One region of the Desulfomicrobium escambiense DSM 10707 genome, then DNA from elsewhere that is predicted to be linked to it. Evidence: riboswitches for the same ligand, from Rfam matches in the RefSeq annotation. Region 1 holds a riboswitch; the other holds the start of a gene.
What was found. Region 1 has a riboswitch for cobalamin ahead of G394_RS0108330 (sirohydrochlorin cobaltochelatase). Riboswitches for the same ligand answer to the same signal wherever they lie in the genome.
Positions count from the first base shown of each region.

Region 2: it holds a riboswitch for cobalamin, as region 1 does, so the genes downstream of both, G394_RS0106430 (anaerobic ribonucleoside-triphosphate reductase activating protein) here and G394_RS0108330 (sirohydrochlorin cobaltochelatase) in region 1, are expected to answer to the same signal.

Region 1 covers NZ_AUAR01000007.1:130,220-137,836, reverse strand. Annotated here, with positions in the region: gene G394_RS0108340 (ABC transporter ATP-binding protein) at 1-165, opposite strand, end outside; gene G394_RS0108335 (FecCD family ABC transporter permease) at 162-1,169, opposite strand; gene G394_RS0108330 (sirohydrochlorin cobaltochelatase) at 1,172-2,056, opposite strand; cobalamin riboswitch at 2,145-2,323, opposite strand; gene G394_RS0108325 (TetR/AcrR family transcriptional regulator) at 2,491-3,087, shown strand; gene G394_RS0108320 (TRAP transporter substrate-binding protein) at 3,141-4,151, shown strand; gene G394_RS0108315 (TRAP transporter small permease) at 4,246-4,731, shown strand; gene G394_RS0108310 (TRAP transporter large permease) at 4,728-6,038, shown strand; gene G394_RS0108305 (amphi-Trp domain-containing protein) at 6,306-6,548, opposite strand; gene G394_RS18515 (MlaA family lipoprotein) at 6,654-7,412, opposite strand; gene G394_RS0108295 (MlaC/ttg2D family ABC transporter substrate-binding protein) at 7,405-7,617, opposite strand, start outside.
Region 2 covers NZ_AUAR01000005.1:183,648-191,264, reverse strand. Annotated here, with positions in the region: gene G394_RS0106445 (FlgO family outer membrane protein) at 1-76, shown strand, start outside; gene G394_RS21130 (hypothetical protein) at 214-357, shown strand; gene G394_RS0106435 (ribonucleoside triphosphate reductase) at 452-2,512, opposite strand; gene G394_RS0106430 (anaerobic ribonucleoside-triphosphate reductase activating protein) at 2,547-3,185, opposite strand; cobalamin riboswitch at 3,251-3,380, opposite strand; gene G394_RS0106425 (MFS transporter) at 3,445-4,644, opposite strand; gene G394_RS0106420 (acyltransferase family protein) at 4,699-5,814, opposite strand; gene qrcD (menaquinone reductase integral membrane subunit QrcD) at 5,945-7,180, opposite strand; gene qrcC (menaquinone reductase iron-sulfur cluster-binding subunit QrcC) at 7,173-7,617, opposite strand, start outside.

The DNA.
Region 1 (7,617 bases):
CAGGACCCCGGACACAGCGCGGACGAGGGTCGTCTTGCCGCTGCCGTTGGGCCCGAGGACGCCGGTGAATTCGCCGGCCCCCACGCTCAGGGTGACGCCGCGCAGCACGGCCCGGCCGTCGTAGCCGGCCACCAGGCCCGAAATCTCGATCATGGGCGCGCTCATGCCGTGCGCCTGCGGGCCATGATCAGGCAGAAGAAGGGCCCGCCGAAGAGGGCAGTGAGCACGCCCACGGGCAGTTCGGCACCGTGTGTCAGGATGGTCCGGGCCAGGACGTCGGACCACAGCAGCAGAATCCCGCCGCCCAGGGCCGAGAAAAGGAGCAGCCGGCGGGAGTCCGGCCCGACGAGCATCCGCACCAGATGCGGCACCACGAGGCCCACGAAGCCGATGATCCCGGAGACGCTGACGGCCGCGGCGGTCAGCATGCCGGCGCCGACCAGCAGGGCGATGCGCACCCGCTTCACGGCCACTCCGACCTGGGCGGCCTGCTCGGTCCCCAGGGCCAGGATGTCCAGTTCGCGGGCCAGCAGAAAAACCGTTGCGCCCCCGACGGCCAGGTAGGGCAGCATGACACCCACGTGGTCGAACCCTCTGCCCTGAAAGCTGCCCATGATCCAGAAGACGATGGCCGAGACCGACTCCTCGTTCAGGGACTTGATGAGGGCGATGAGCGCGCCCAGAAACGTCGAGACGACGATGCCGCCCAGGACCAGGCTCTCGCGCGAGAAATCCCCGGCCAGACGGCTCAGGCCCAGGACCATCCCCATGGCCGCGAAGGCTCCGGCCAGGGCGGCCAGGGGCAGGGCTGACGGTCCCGGCAGGGCCCAGCCAAAGCCCAGGGCCAAGGCCGCCCCGCAGGCCGCGCCGCTGGATATGCCCAGGGTGAAGGGGTCGGCCAGGGGGTTGCGCAGCAGGCCCTGGAAGACCCCGCCCGAGACGGCCAGGGCTGATCCGGTCAGAAACGAGAGGATGATGCGGCCCAGGCGGATGTCGCGCACGATGACCAGATCCTGGGTTTCGGGCCCGCCCCGCAGCCATGCCGTCAGGGCCTCGTGGATAGCTGCAGCCGAAAGGGGGTAGGACCCGAAGAACAGGGCCGCGTAGACCGAGAGGGGCACGGCGGCCGCCAGAAGCAGCCAGGCCCGGGTGTGACGCGGCCCGGTCATGGTCAGTTCAACCGCTCCACGGCGGCCTGCAGGTGGTCAAGCCAGATGTCCACGAAGGCCGGGATCTCGGCCGTGCCGCGCAGCACCGCTTCGCAGGCCACGCCGTCGGCCGTGAGCACGGACTTCCAGGAGTCGTCCCCGTCGCCGGCCATGTCGTTGACGGCATGGTCGCCGGAAACGGCCATGAGGGGCTGGAGCCAGGCTTTCCTGACTTTTCGTTCTTTCAGAGTCGCGCGCACATCGTCCAGGGAGGGCGTGCCCTCGACGGTGCCAACCAGGACCAGGGGGTCGAGCCGGCTCAGCGAGTACTGCAGGCCGGGATAGTAGATGTTGGCCGGGTGATGGGTGCCATGTCCCATGAGGATGACGGCTTCATTCTTTTTCCGTTCAGGCGGCAGGCTGGCCATGACGGCCTTGGCGCAGGCCTCGACGTCGGCCGGTTCGGCCAGGAGCGGCAGGCCCAGGGTCACCTGTTCCATGCCCTTGGGCAGGCCCGAGAACGCCTCGACCGTGCGCTGCAAGGCGTGGAACTCCTCGCCGGGGATGGTCTGCAGGGACTGCACGGCCACGTGGGTGAAGCCGTCGTCCATCATGCGCGCCAGGGCCATGGCCGGGGAATCGAAGTGCAGTCCCTCGCCGGCCAGTTTCTGGCGCACGATGCGCGAAGAATAGGCCCAGCGCACCTCCAGGTCGGGAAAGCGGGCCTTGGCCCTGGCGTCGATGGTGTCCAGGGCGGCGCGAGCCTTGGGAACCGTGGTGCCGAAGGCGACCAGCAGGATGCCCTTTTTGGTCGGCCGATCCCCACCGTGGCCGGCGAAAGCCTGGGCGCCGAGGAACATAATGGAAATGACGAGAACGAGTCCGCAAACATGCGAGGCTTTGAACATGAGACCTCCAGGTTTGGCGGGGGAAATGGATGAAGACGGACGCGGGTCCGGGGCGCGGCCCGCAAAACCCCCGTTGCGGACGGCACAGACTGTGGTTGGCCTTCGGACAGGTCTTCCGACTCGTTTCACCGTCCTCGTCCTTCCCAGGATGGTTCCCAGTGGACAGCGCGGAGGATGGCCTTGCTGAAACTCACGGCGGCGGGTCCGCTCCCGATTTGCACGGGATTCCCTTTTACACCCGAAGGTATCCGAAGTGGGTGGAAGGCTAGTCGGGGGCTCGGAGGCTGTCAAGGAAAGTGGGGCGTTTCGGGTGTTCCGCAAGAGAGGTTGCGGAATCTTCTCGATGGCGCTTGACATTCCTGTCGTTGCGCGAATAAGTGGTCACAAAATGACTTTTGGTCATTTTGTGACCATTGTCCAATAAAGGGGATGACGTGGCCAGGAAACAGCAGGAAAAATCGCTTCAGACCCAGCGCGAGCTGCTCGAATCCGCCGAAAGGCTCTTCGCGGCCAAGGGATTCGTGGCCACGACCGTGGCCGAGATCACGGCCGACGCCGGCTATGCCAAGGGAAATTTCTATCGGCACTGGCAGAGCAAGGACGAGATCATGCTGGAGATCATCGCCATCAAGATGCAGTCCTACCGGGCCATGCGCGACGCGGCCCTGAAACATGCCCGCAGTCTCGAAGAAGTCATGGACCGCATCCTCGATTTTCTGGAGACCATGATCGACGATCGCAACTGGTCATCGGTCTTCCTGGAGTTCACCATTCACGCCTCCCGCAACGAGGAACTCCGCGCCCAGCTCAACCAGTCCCTCTACAGGCTGTCCAACGACATCTTCGAGGACATCGTCGCCCCGTACGTGAAGAGCGGCTACCCGGCGAGCAAGATCGGGGCCCTGAACACGGCCCTGTTCGAGGGTTTCCTGATCCATTCGCTGCTGGGCACGGGCACCATCGACCGCAAGGATTTCCGCCGGGCCGCCATGCGGCTGGCCCTGGCCAACGCCCTGGACCCCCAGGCATGAAACGGGCCGGCGCATGGGGCGCGGCCGCACCTGTCACACGGAGGATTTTCGAGATGAGGCTGTCTTTTCGGGTCGCGGCGCTGGTCGCCGCCGTGCTTGTCCTGGGCTTCTCGGGTTCGGCCATGTCCGCCGGGCCGGTCAAACTCTCCTACAGCAACTTCTTCCCGCCGACCCACATCCAGTCGCAGTTGGCCGAACAGTGGTGCCGCGAGGTCGAGGCCCGCACGAACGGGCAGGTCGTCATCGACTACTACCCGGCCGGCACCCTGACCAAGCCCAAGGACTGCTATGACGGCGTGGTCCAGGGCATTTCCGACATCGGCCTCTCGGCCCTTGGCTACACCAAGGGGCGCTTTCCGGTCCTGTCCGGCGTTGACCTGCCTATGGGCTACACGTCCGGCATCCAGGCCACCAACCTGGCCAACGCCGTCTTCGAGAAGTTCAAGCCCAAGGAGTTCGACGACGTCCACGTCCTGTATTTCCACGCCCACGGACCGGGCAAGCTGCACACCGCCGGCAAGCCGGTCAAGACCATGGACGACCTCAAGGGCATGAAGATCCGCGCCACGGGCAACAGCGCGGCCGTCATCACGGCCCTGGGCGGCAATCCCGTGGCCATGTCCATGCCCGACTCCTACCAGTCCATCCAGAAGGGCGTCGTCAACGGCGGCATCTACCCCGTGGAAACCAACAAGGGCTGGAAGATGGCCGAGGTCGTCGACTACCTGACAGACACCACGGCCGTGGCCTACACCACGACCTTCTTCGTGGTCATCAACAAGGGTGTCTGGGCTGGCCTGTCCCCCGAGGTGCAGAAGGCCATGACCGACGTCAGCGTCGAGTGGGTCGGCAAGCACGGCCAGGCCTGGGACGACAGCGACAAGGAGGGGCTCGACTTCTTCCTGGCCCAGCCGGGCAATGCCGTGGTCACCCTGGACCCGGCCGAGGCCGAGCGCTGGACCAAGGCCATGGAGCCCATCTTCACCGAGTATGAGGCTGAGTGCGCCAAGGCCGGTGCCGACGGCAAGGCCGTGGTCGACTTCATGCGCGCCAATTTGAAGTAGACAGTTCGATTATCGATTGACAGGCGGCAACGGTCTGTGTTGTGGCCACCGCAACTCAGGGCGTCGCCGCCTTTTCGCGTAAGGGAGCGTATTTGTGGAAGGAATCGAAAAAATACTGGCCAGGGTCGAAAGCGTCATGCGCGTCGCCGCGTGTCTGAGCCTGATGGCCATGGTCCTGATCACGGTGGCGGACATCAGCGGGCGGCTGAAGCAGAGCCCGATCTTCGGATCCGAGGAGATGGTCAGCTTTTTGGCTGTTCTGGCCCTGGGGCTGACCCTGCCCTACGCCCACTCGCACCGCTCCCACATCGGGGTGGAGGTTTTCGTGCAGCTTCTGTCGATGCGGGTGCGCCGCCGGCTCAAGCTTTTTCGGGAGATCCTTTCGATCCTTTTCTTCGCCACGGCCACGGTCATGATAGGCTTCTACGCGCGTGACAAGCAGCTCTCGGGCGAGGTGTCGATGAACCTGGGATTGCCCGAGCATGTCCTGATCTACGTTCTCTCCGCCTGCTTCGCCGTGACCACCCTGGCCATGAGCGTCGACTTCCTCCGTTTCCTCCGCCAGTGGAGGCAGTCATGAACCCGGCCGTCATCGGTTTCATCGGCATCGCGGCCATGCTCGCCCTGTTCTGCACGCGCATGCCCGTGGCTTTCGTCATGGCCGTTGTCGGTTTCGTCGGGTTCTCTGTCCTGACCTCGGTTCAGGGCGGCCTGAACATGATCAGCCGCAGCATGTACGAAGTCTTCGTCTCCTATGACCTGACGACCATCCCGCTCTTCATCCTCATGGGGCAACTGGCTTTCAACGCCGGCATCAGCCGCCGCCTCTACTCCACGGCCTACCGCTTCTTCGGGCATATCCGCGGCGGCCTGGCCATGGCCACGGTTTCGGCCTGCACGGCCTTCGGCGCGGTCTGCGGATCGAGCCCGGCCACGGCCGCAACAATGGCCACTGTGGCCATCCCCGAGATGAAGCGCTTCGGCTACCGTGACCGCCTGAGCGCAGGCGCCGTGGCCGCCGGCGGGGGGCTCGGCATGGTCATGCCGCCGAGCGTGGTGCTCATCATCTACGGCGTGCTCACGGAGCAGTCCATCGGCAAGCTCTTCGTTTCGGGCATCCTCCCGGCCTTTCTGCTGACGGCCCTTTTCCTGGCGGCCATCGCCGTGACCTGTAGGCGCCATCCCGAGTACGGCCCGCCGGCAGAGCACTTCTCCTGGTCCGAGCGCATCCGGTCCCTGTCGGGGCTGACAGACACGCTCATCGTCTTTGCCGTCGTCCTCACCGGGCTGTTCAAAGGCTGGTTCACGCCGACCGAGGCAGCCTCCGTCGGCGCCTTCAGCGTGCTCGTGCTCGGCCTGGTCCGGCGTCAGCTGAACCTGAAGCTGATCATGAAATCCCTGGAGGAGACTCTGCGGACCTCGGCCATGATTCTCTTTCTCGTGGCCGGGGCCGTGGTCTTCGGCAAGTTCCTGGCCGTGACCCGCATTCCCTTCACCACGGCAAGCTATATCGGCGGCCTGGACGTCCCGGCCCTGGCCGTCATGGGGCTCATCGTTCTCATCTACTTCCTCGGCGGCTGCTTCATGGACTCCCTGGCCATGGTCATGCTGACCGTGCCCGTCTTCTATCCCGTGGTCATGAACCTCGGCTACGACCCCATCTGGTTCGGGGTCATCATCGTCCTGGTCACGGAGATGGGCGTCATCACGCCGCCCGTTGGCATCAACGTCTACGTGGTCTACGGTGTGACCACCGGCATGAAGCAGAACATCAGCCTGGAGTCCATCTTCCGCGGCATCTACCCGTTCCTGATGGCGACCATGCTCGGCATCGTCCTGCTTTTCCTCTTCCCCCAGATCGTTACTTTTCTTCCGTCGCTCATGTAGCCGAAACCACAGGCGGGCGCAGCCCCGCTCCTGTTCCTTCGAACTCGTCTGTACCGGGGCCGGAAGAAATTCCGGCCCCATCGCGTTTCAAGCGTGCCAGTAAGGTTTTAACGACGTTTGGTGGGTGCTCCGACCGTCGGGTTCTGACCTGTGCCGCAACAGTGAAGCAGCGGTAAAGATACAGCAAACGAAAACCCCCGCCGCATGGAGCGACGAGGGTTTTCGTGCAGTGAGTCTCAGCAGGGCTTCGGGTAACGGGCAGATGCCTCAGCAGGTCTTCCAGCTGATTTCGATTTCCAGCTTGGTCTTGGCTTCGCCGTCTTTATCCTTGCGTTCCACGCTGTATTCGATCTCCACGTCCTTGGGTACGTCGACCGTCACGGGGCCGTCTTCAGTCTTGAATTCGAACCGGCGGCGGGAGAGACCTTCCGCGACTTCCTTGAGCAGAACTCCGGCCATGTAGGCCAGGCGGGTTTCTTCGATTTCAACGAGCTTCTTCTTGTCGGACATGTCTTCCTCCCTATCGTTGAGGTGATCCTGATCGAGGTCAGCCATCAAAAGATAGTCCGTTCGGGAAAAAGTCAAGCTGAGCCACGGGGTGTCACGGTCTCGTCGCTATTCCTTTTCGAGGCCCCGTCTATACTGGAAGAAGACGTCCTTCATGCTCGTGTAGTGATCGAAGGATTCCTTCTTGATCTCCTTGTAGGCAGGCAAGGCCGCCGACGCCGCGTTCGTCTTGTCATGTCCGACGAGGGCGTACTTGGCGCTGTCGGGCGTGACCAGGGACAGGGGGTTCAGGAAGGAGTCCGCCACTGTGCCGAAGATGTCGCGCACCGAGGACGGGCCCATGATGGGGAGTACGACGTACGTGCCTTCACCGAGTCCGTAGAAAGCCATGGTCTGGGAGAAGTCCTCAGGGGAGGCCTGCAGGGCCGGCATGTTGCGGGTCACGTTGAACAGGCCGCCCACGCCAAAGACCGTGTTCAGGGCGAAGGAGGCCGTCTCCTTGGCCATCTTGTCGAACTTGAACTGCAGCAGGGCGTTCACAAGCCTGACGGGGTAGGCCAGGTTGCGGTAGAAGTTGCCGAAGCCGTTGCGGATGTCCTGGGGGAAGAAGCCGGTGTAGAACGTATCGAAGGGCGAGAAGACGTAGGTGATGAACCCGTCGTTGAAGGAGAACACGCCTCGGTTGAAGCCCTCGATGGAGTCGGGGTAGGGCTCGCCGTTCCCGTTGTCCTCGTATTCGTCTCCGTTTTGAACGGCCTGCGCCGAGGCGTCCGCAGCCATGGAGGGGCCGGTTTTCTTTCCTGCGCAGCCCTGAAGCATGAACACGGCCAGGGCGACGCACACGAGGATGAGGATGCGCTTACTCATTGGTTTTTTCCTTCAGGATGGCGATGAGTTGATCGGGCGAATTCTTCTGCAAAATGCTCTGGAACTGCGACCGGTAGTTCTTGACCAGGCTGACGTTCTCCACGGACACGTCGTAGACCTTCCAGGAGGCGTCCTTGCGCAGCATGTAGTAGATGACGGGGATATTCAGCTGCGGCGAGGTGATGGTCGTATGCACCTCGGCCTG
Region 2 (7,617 bases), on a different contig from region 1:
CCGCGCGTCATTGGCTATGCCGGCCACCGCCCAGTGGGACCGGGCCACCCAGGACGCCTTGCTGCCGCCGTCCTGACAGGCCAGCGACCTGAAATCATACAAAAATATAATCGTCAGAAATTCTCTTGACGAACAGATCTTTCGCGCCTAATTGACCCTCGCTTCAAAACGACATTCACAAAATTTACCATATTTCCGAATACGAGGTTCATCATGCGCGAAATTACCGTCTTTCTGCACTCCCAGAAAATCAACCGGCCCGAGCCGGTCATCTCCAAGGCCATCCTCCGGCTGGCCGCCGGGCTGCGCTCCGTCTTCAGCAGCCTGGGGCAGGGGAACCGGACGACGCTGCGCTGACTCCCCTCCCGGCGCCCCGGGACCTGGCCTGCAACGTCGAACGGCCGGACTGCACAAGCAGCCCGGCCGTTTTCTTTTTGTTTCCCGCGAGGGCCTAGGCGCCGAAGCAGGAGGCCTGGGAGTACTCCACGCGATCCTTGTACTCAGCCTGCTTGCCGCGGTTCCACATCTTGACCGGCCGGTAGTAGCCCACCACCCGGGTGTAGACCTCGGTCTCCTGGCCGCAGCGCGGGCAGGTGGCCTGTTCGCCCGTGAGGTAGCCGTGGTCCTTGCAGATGGAGAAGGTCGGCGTGACGGAGATGTAGGGGATCTTGGTCTCGCTCAGGGCCTTGACGATGAAGCTCCGCAGGGCCTTGATGTCCGGCACGGACTCGCCCAGGAAGCTGTGGAACACGGTGCCTCCGGTGTACATGGGCTGCAGGCGATTCTGGTGCTCCAGGGCCGTGAAGATGTCCGTGGTGTGGCCCACGGGCAGCAGGGTCGAGTTGGTGTAGTAGGGCACGCCGTTGCCCGAGGCCTGGATGTCGGCGTAGAGCTTCTTGTCGATCTTGGCCAGGCGGTAGCTCGTGCCCTCGGCCGGCGTGGCTTCGAGGTTATAGAGGTTGCCCGTCTCCTCCTGGAAGCGCGCCGTGATGGTCCGCAGATGGTCCAGGGTGCGGATCATGAGCCTGGTCCCGGCGTCGGTCTCGATGCCCTTGCCCAGGAGGTTCAGGCAGGCCTCGTGGCCGCCCAGGATGCCGATGGTGCTGAAGTGGCCGCGGAAGCCGTTCTTGAGGTAGCGCCGGGAGAAGGGGAACATACCCTTGTCCATGTTGTCCGCGACCATCTTGCGCTTGAACTCCAGGGAATCCTTGGCCAGGGCCGCGTACTCGCCAACCAGGTCCAGGAAATCTTCCTCGCCCTGGGCAAGATAGGCCAGCTTGGGCAGGTTCAGGGTGACCACGCCGATGGAGCCCGTCAGGTCGCCGGCGCCGAAGAGGCCGCCCGTGCGCTTGCGCAGCTCGCGCAGGTCCATCTGCAGGCGACAGCACATGGAGCGCACGTCCTCGGGCTTGAGGTCGGAGTTGATGAAGTTCTGGAAGTACGGGGCTCCGTACTTGGCCGTGAGCTTGAGCAGCAACTCGCCCACCTCTGACTCCCAGGGGAAGTCGGGGGTCACGTTGTAGGTCGGGATGGGGAAGGAGAAGATGCGCCCGTGGTAGTCGCCCTTGAGCATGACTTCCAGGAAGGCGCGGTTGATCATCTCCATTTCCACGCCGTATTCGCCGTAGGTGCTGTCCTGCAGAGCTCCGGCGATGATGACCGCCTCGGAGGCGATATGCGTCGGCGGGGTCAGGTCGAAGGTCAAATTCGTGAACGGGCTCTGCCCGCCCCAGCGCGAAGTCGTGTTCAGGTTGAAGACGAACTTCTGCATGGCCTGCTTGACCTCGTCGTAGTTCAAGCCGTCATGACGCACGAAGGGCGCGAGATAGGTGTCGACGTTGTTGAAGGCCTGGGCGCCGGCCCATTCGTTCTGCAGGGTGCCCAGAAAGTTGACCATCTGGCCCAGGGCCGCGTCGAAGTGGCGCGAGGGGCCCGAGGAGCAGCGGCCTTCGAGGTTGAAGCCTTCCAGCAGCAGGTCGCGCAGGGACCAGCCGGCGCAGTAGCCGGCCAGGCCGAAGGACAGGTCGTGAATGTGAAAATAGCCGTGCTCGTGGGCCTGCCGGATTTCCTCGGGGTATTTCTCCAGGGAGTAGCGGGCCTGGACCGAGCCCGAGAGGTGCAGCATGAGCCCCTGGAAGGAGTGGGCCATGTTGGCGTTCTCGCTCACGCGCCAGTCGGACTTGTTCAGGTAGCTGTCGATGGTCTCGGTCACGTCCAGAAACGTCTCGGTCTGGCTGCGGATCTGGCGGCGCTTTTCGCGGTACACGATGTAGCGGCGTGCGACGTGATAGAGGCGGGACTCCATGAGCACCTGCTCGACGGTGTCCTGCACGAGCTCCTGTTCGGGATTGTCCATGCCGTCGAGCTTGGCCTCCACCTTCCCGGCCAGGCGTTTGGCCAGGAGGGGGTCCTTGATGCCGCTGGCGTTCAGGGATTTGAGGATGGCCTGGGCAATGCGGTCCACGGACCAGGATTCAATCCGTCCGTCACGTTTCACAATCTGCTGGGGCATGAATACTCCGATCGAAAAATCTGGTTTGAGGTTCTCAAGAAACGTCCGCGGCACTTCGGGGCGGCACGAACTCCTGGAAGGACAGGGGCTGGTCCGCGGGCACCTGGGCTCTCGTCTCCTCCAGATCATCCGGGGAAAGGGCCGGGACCTTGGTGCAGCGGAAATAGACGCGACCCGGATACTCGGCGGCCAGGCCGAAAACCCGCTCCAGAGACTGCCTGGCCCCTTGGGGCGTTATGGCGCGCCCGGTCAGCTCCGGGTACATCCGCCACGGCCCCTTGACGTCCACGGCCACGGTCTGGACCAGGTTCTCCCTGAGCAGATCGGCCAGGACATCGGGGGCGGAGCCGTTGGAATCAAGCTTGACCGGAAGGCCCGTGACCGCAAGGTCGGCGAGCAACTCCGGCAGGCCGTCCAGACAGGTCGGTTCGCCGCCGGACACGGTGATCCCGTCCAGCCAGCGGCGGCGCCTGCCGAGGTCGGCCAGCACCGTCGCCCTGTCCAGGGCGGGCAGTTTCTCCCAGGTCCAGGCCAGGGAGGCATTATGGCAGGTCGGGCAGCGCAGGTTGCAGCCGCCGGTGAAAAGCACGCAGGAAACCCTTCCGGGCCAGTCGCACAGACTCACCGGCTCAATGCCGCGCACGCGATCCCAGACAGGGCTCGTGTCCGTCATGTCAGCTCGAAGTTTTGGACGTTTCTTTCTGAATATCTCAACGCCCTGCATCCGCGTGCAGAGGGTTAAGAGAAATGCTTCAGACCGGTTTTCTGGCTCGCCCTTTGGGGCTTACAGTGGCGGGACCGCCCCGGATTCGCACCGGGTTCCCAGGCTCCTGAAGTGGATCAGCGGAACGGAGTCATTCTTAATCGATCCGACTCGCTGCGGCAACCGAAACCTTTTCCACACGGCCTCCAAAGCATTGTGGAAGGGCAAACTAGATTTTGGAATCCGGATGGTTGCGGCGCAAAAATTCTCTTCCCACCAGGGGCAGCGCCACCGCAAATGCACAGGCCAGGGTCAGGAAGGTCGCGGGCAACCCTTCGGCATCGGCCAGTCGGCCCACCAGGGGGCCGGTCAGGACGAAGCCCAACCGGAACACCAGGCTGTGCAGAGAAAGGATGCTCGCCCGGTTGCGGCGCTCGCTCAGGGCCTGCAGCCGGGAGCGCATGAGCGGGCCCTGCAGGCCGCGCATGGCCGTGAGCAGGTAGTAGAAGGCAAAGCTTCCCAGGGCTGTGGAAAAGCCAAGGCCGGCATAGGCGGCGACGATGAGCAGGAAGAAGAGCCCGTACATGCCCCGCATGCCGATGCTCCGCTGCACCCTGTGGCTGCCTGAGGCGGCCAGGGCCACGACCAGGTTGGCGCCGGCCCAGGCCGGGCCGAACCAGCTCAGAGGAACGCCGCAGGCCTGCATGTGGGGTTGGATGAGCCAGACCATGTAGAAGGAGGCCAGACCCAGAAGCGTCCCGCTCAGGATGGTCGACCGGATGGCCGGGCTGGTGAAGGCCAGGCGACACACACCCAGAGCCTCGGCCAGATGGGAGGTGACATGTCCGCCGTCATCCCCGACGGGCTCTCGCAGGCTCAGGCACAGCCCCAGGGCCAGGGTCCAGACGGCGATCTGCGCCACAAAGGGCATGAGCGGCCACTGGGCGTACATGAAGCCCGCCATAAGCGCCCCGGCCGCCTCGCCGCCCTGGGCCCAGCCGACCATGCGTCCGTCGCAACGCGCGTAGAGATCCACCCTGTCGGCGGCCCGCAGGCTTTCGAAGAGAAGCGCCGTGTCGGAGCCGCTGATGAAGGCGTAGCTCACCCCGAGCAGCAGCTCCGCCAGCAGGACGCCCCAGAAGGTCTCAGCGGCAAGATACCACCCCCAGCCCAGGAGCCCGAAGACGCAGGCCGTGACAAGGGCGAAGCGGTACCCGAGCCGGTCGCTGACGTAGCCCGAAGGGTATTCCATCACGACGCTGGCCAGGGAGAAGAACACCTGCAGGGTCAGGATCTCGGTCAGCGACAGGCCGATCTCGTCCTTCCAGAAGAGGGTGATGACGGCCATGGGAAAGAGCGTCATCTTCAGGGCCGCAAAGACATTGAGGGTCAGGAGCGTCCTACGCAAACCGCGCTCGTCGGCCGTCACCGCCACCTCCCTGCACCTGCCGCGGGCAGGATGCGCAGCGTATTCACGACGTCCCTATCCGCGCACCAGCGGACCGAAAAACATCCCCGACTCTCGAGGCTTGCCCACAAGCTGGGGGATGGCCCGGTTCAGGGCGTGAATGACGGGCACGCTCGCCGCGATGCTGCAGACGGTGACCGCGGAGCTGACGAGAAAGACCGTCAGCCCGTCCGCGGGAAGCGTGGCCAGCGTCCACGCCGCAAGGGGCTTGTTCACGAAGTGGTAGAAGACCCCGTTCATGGCCAGCAGGATCATGCCGTTGCGTCCCAGAAATGTCAGGAGCTGGACCCGTTGCAGCGTCTTGCCCAAGGCCAGGACCATGCACGTGCCGGCCAACGCCGTGAAGGGGAACCACAGGAAATGGCCATGCCCCGAAAGAAGAATGATGACTGCCTGCAGATAGCGGAAAGGGCCCTGGTTGAGGTCAAAGGTCAGATGCACTGCTGCGACCGAGACCAGAAAGATGGCGACAGCCGTCCCGGGCCCGACCCTGTCCAGCACCCGTGTGCGTCCCAGGAGAACCCCGCTGAGATAGAACGCGTACACGACCGGCACCTCGTGCAGAAGCCAAAAGCTCATGTTCTGCCCGAAGAAGAAATACCGCTCGTTGAGGGCGTACCCGCCGATGTAGCAGGCCGCTGCGGCCAGCAGAATGCGCCGGGGGGTGTTCAGCGCCCAGCCGGCCAGACGGTGCACGCACTCCACGCTGACGAGGCAGGCCACGAACCACAGGGGAACGCAGAAAAGCGGGAACCCCATGGCCGTGGCCACGGTGGCCTGCAGGTAGCCGGCCGGCTTCGAGAGGTCGACGATGGGAAACCATCCCGGCAGAAACAGGGAGATGAGGGCCAGGACAAGGCTGAAAAACAGGTACGGCACGATCCTGCCCGCCCAGGTCGAAGCCACGAAGGCCTTCGGCGGCACGACGGCCGGACGCGCACCGCGGACCAGGCCGGACAGCACGAAGAAGAGGATCATGTGAAAGGAGTAGACCCATTTGTACTGCAAAGCCGCAGCAGGGTTCTGCAGGTACATGGTCTGCTCGACGAAATGGCCGTAATAGACCAACCCGAGCCCCAAGGCTCGTGCCGCGTCGACGGCGTCCAGACGCCCTTCCCCGTTTCGAATCATGACGGCTCCTCGCGCTGTGTTGCGGTCCGGCACGGTGCCGGTCCAAGGTCGAAGATGAGCACAACCGCCCGCCTTTTGTCACCAATAAAAAAGGCCCCCGAAGGGGCCTTGGTGTGGAGCGGGATGCGTCCTACTTGTTCAGCTTCACTTCCTGGGGGAAGATCGGCAGATACCGGTAGGAAAGGCTCATGACCAGGAAGCCGTAGGCCACGATCATGCCGGAGGTGGACCATTCGGCCCAGTTGGGGGCGTAGGACGTCCAACGGTCGAAGGGCATGACCGGGATGGCCAGGGCCTGGACCGTGAAGACGAAACGGTTGATGGTCACACCGATGGCGGTCATGACCGCGGCGGTGTACATCAGTGCCGGACGCTCGCGCACCCAGGGAGTGATCAGCATCACGGCCGGGATCACGCCGAACCAGAAGAGTTCGAGCCAGAGCAGGATCTGCCCGTAGCCGTACTCGCTGTTGTACATCTGGTCGAAGGTCAGCCCCATGCCGGGCAGGATGCCCTTGGCCCAGGCGTAGGTATCGATGATCTTGAAGAAGATGTAGACGCACAGGAGCAGACCGGAGATCTTGCCCATGAGCTTCTTGGTCTCGTAGCTGACCAGCTTGCGGCCGGTGATGGCTTCCATCAGGGCGGCGCAGATCATGGTGAAGCCGGGACCGGAGGCAATGGCCGAGGAGATGAACAGGAAGAAGGTCCAGGGCCAGATGAAGAAGCCTTCGCGGAACACGAACGGACGGCCGAAGAGCACGCCGTACATGCCGCCCAGGGAACCCTGGTGGAAGAAGGACAGGAAGGTGCCGATGCCGGCAAAAAGCGGCATGTACACGTGGAAGTTGTGGGCCAGATGGTGGCAGAACCGGTTCTCGTTGATCTTGCGGTTCTCCAGGATGAGCGGAACGTACTCGATGATCAGCACCGTGCAGTAGCAGGTGATGCAGAAGATGACTTCCGTCAGCATGGAGTGGACGTTGGGATGCCAGTAGCCGAACCAGGCCCGCAGCGGCTGGCCGATGTCCAGCACCAGGACGAGCATGGCGCCGGAGTAGCACAGGAACCCGACGATGACCGCCAGGTTGATGATGTTTTTCAGTTCGTCGATGCGGATGATGTACCGCAGGAAGCCGGAGAAAAAGGCGCCGGCGCCCAGGGCGATGACCGCCAGGTCAAAGGTGATCCACAGCCCGAACCCGAAGTAGTTGTCCAGTCCGGTCACGCCGATGCCGGTTCCCAGCACCTTGAACGCGCCGTATCCGCCCCAGGCGAGGAAGATGCTGATCACGCCCAACCAGGCCAGGAACTTCCCAACAGAACAACGTTCCACCCCTTCGGGCCAGTACGCTCTATCAGACATGTTCGCCTCCCTTCGCATTCTTCAGGTAGTTGTCCCCGAGTTTCCTCACCCACTCGCGCTTGGAGTAGTAGTAGACCTGCGGGTCGGTGCCGAGCTTGACCAGCAGGCGGAAGGCGTTCTCGGACGCGGCCAGCTTGCTGACTTCATGCTCGGGGTTGTTCAGATCGCCGAACTTGATCGCACCCGTGGGGCAGACCTCGGCGCAGGCCGGGATGTATGCGTCCTCGGCCAGCTCCGTCGGGTCCTCGCCGTTCATGCGGGCCTGTTCCTTGGCCGCCATGAAACGGTGATGGCAGAAGGTGCACTTCTCGACCACGCCGCGGGGACGGGTCGATGTATAGGGGGTCAGTACCTTCTCCATGCCCTCGGGCCAGATCGGGTCGAACCAGTTGAAGTAGCGGGCATGGTACGGGCAGGCCGCCATGCAGTACCGGCAG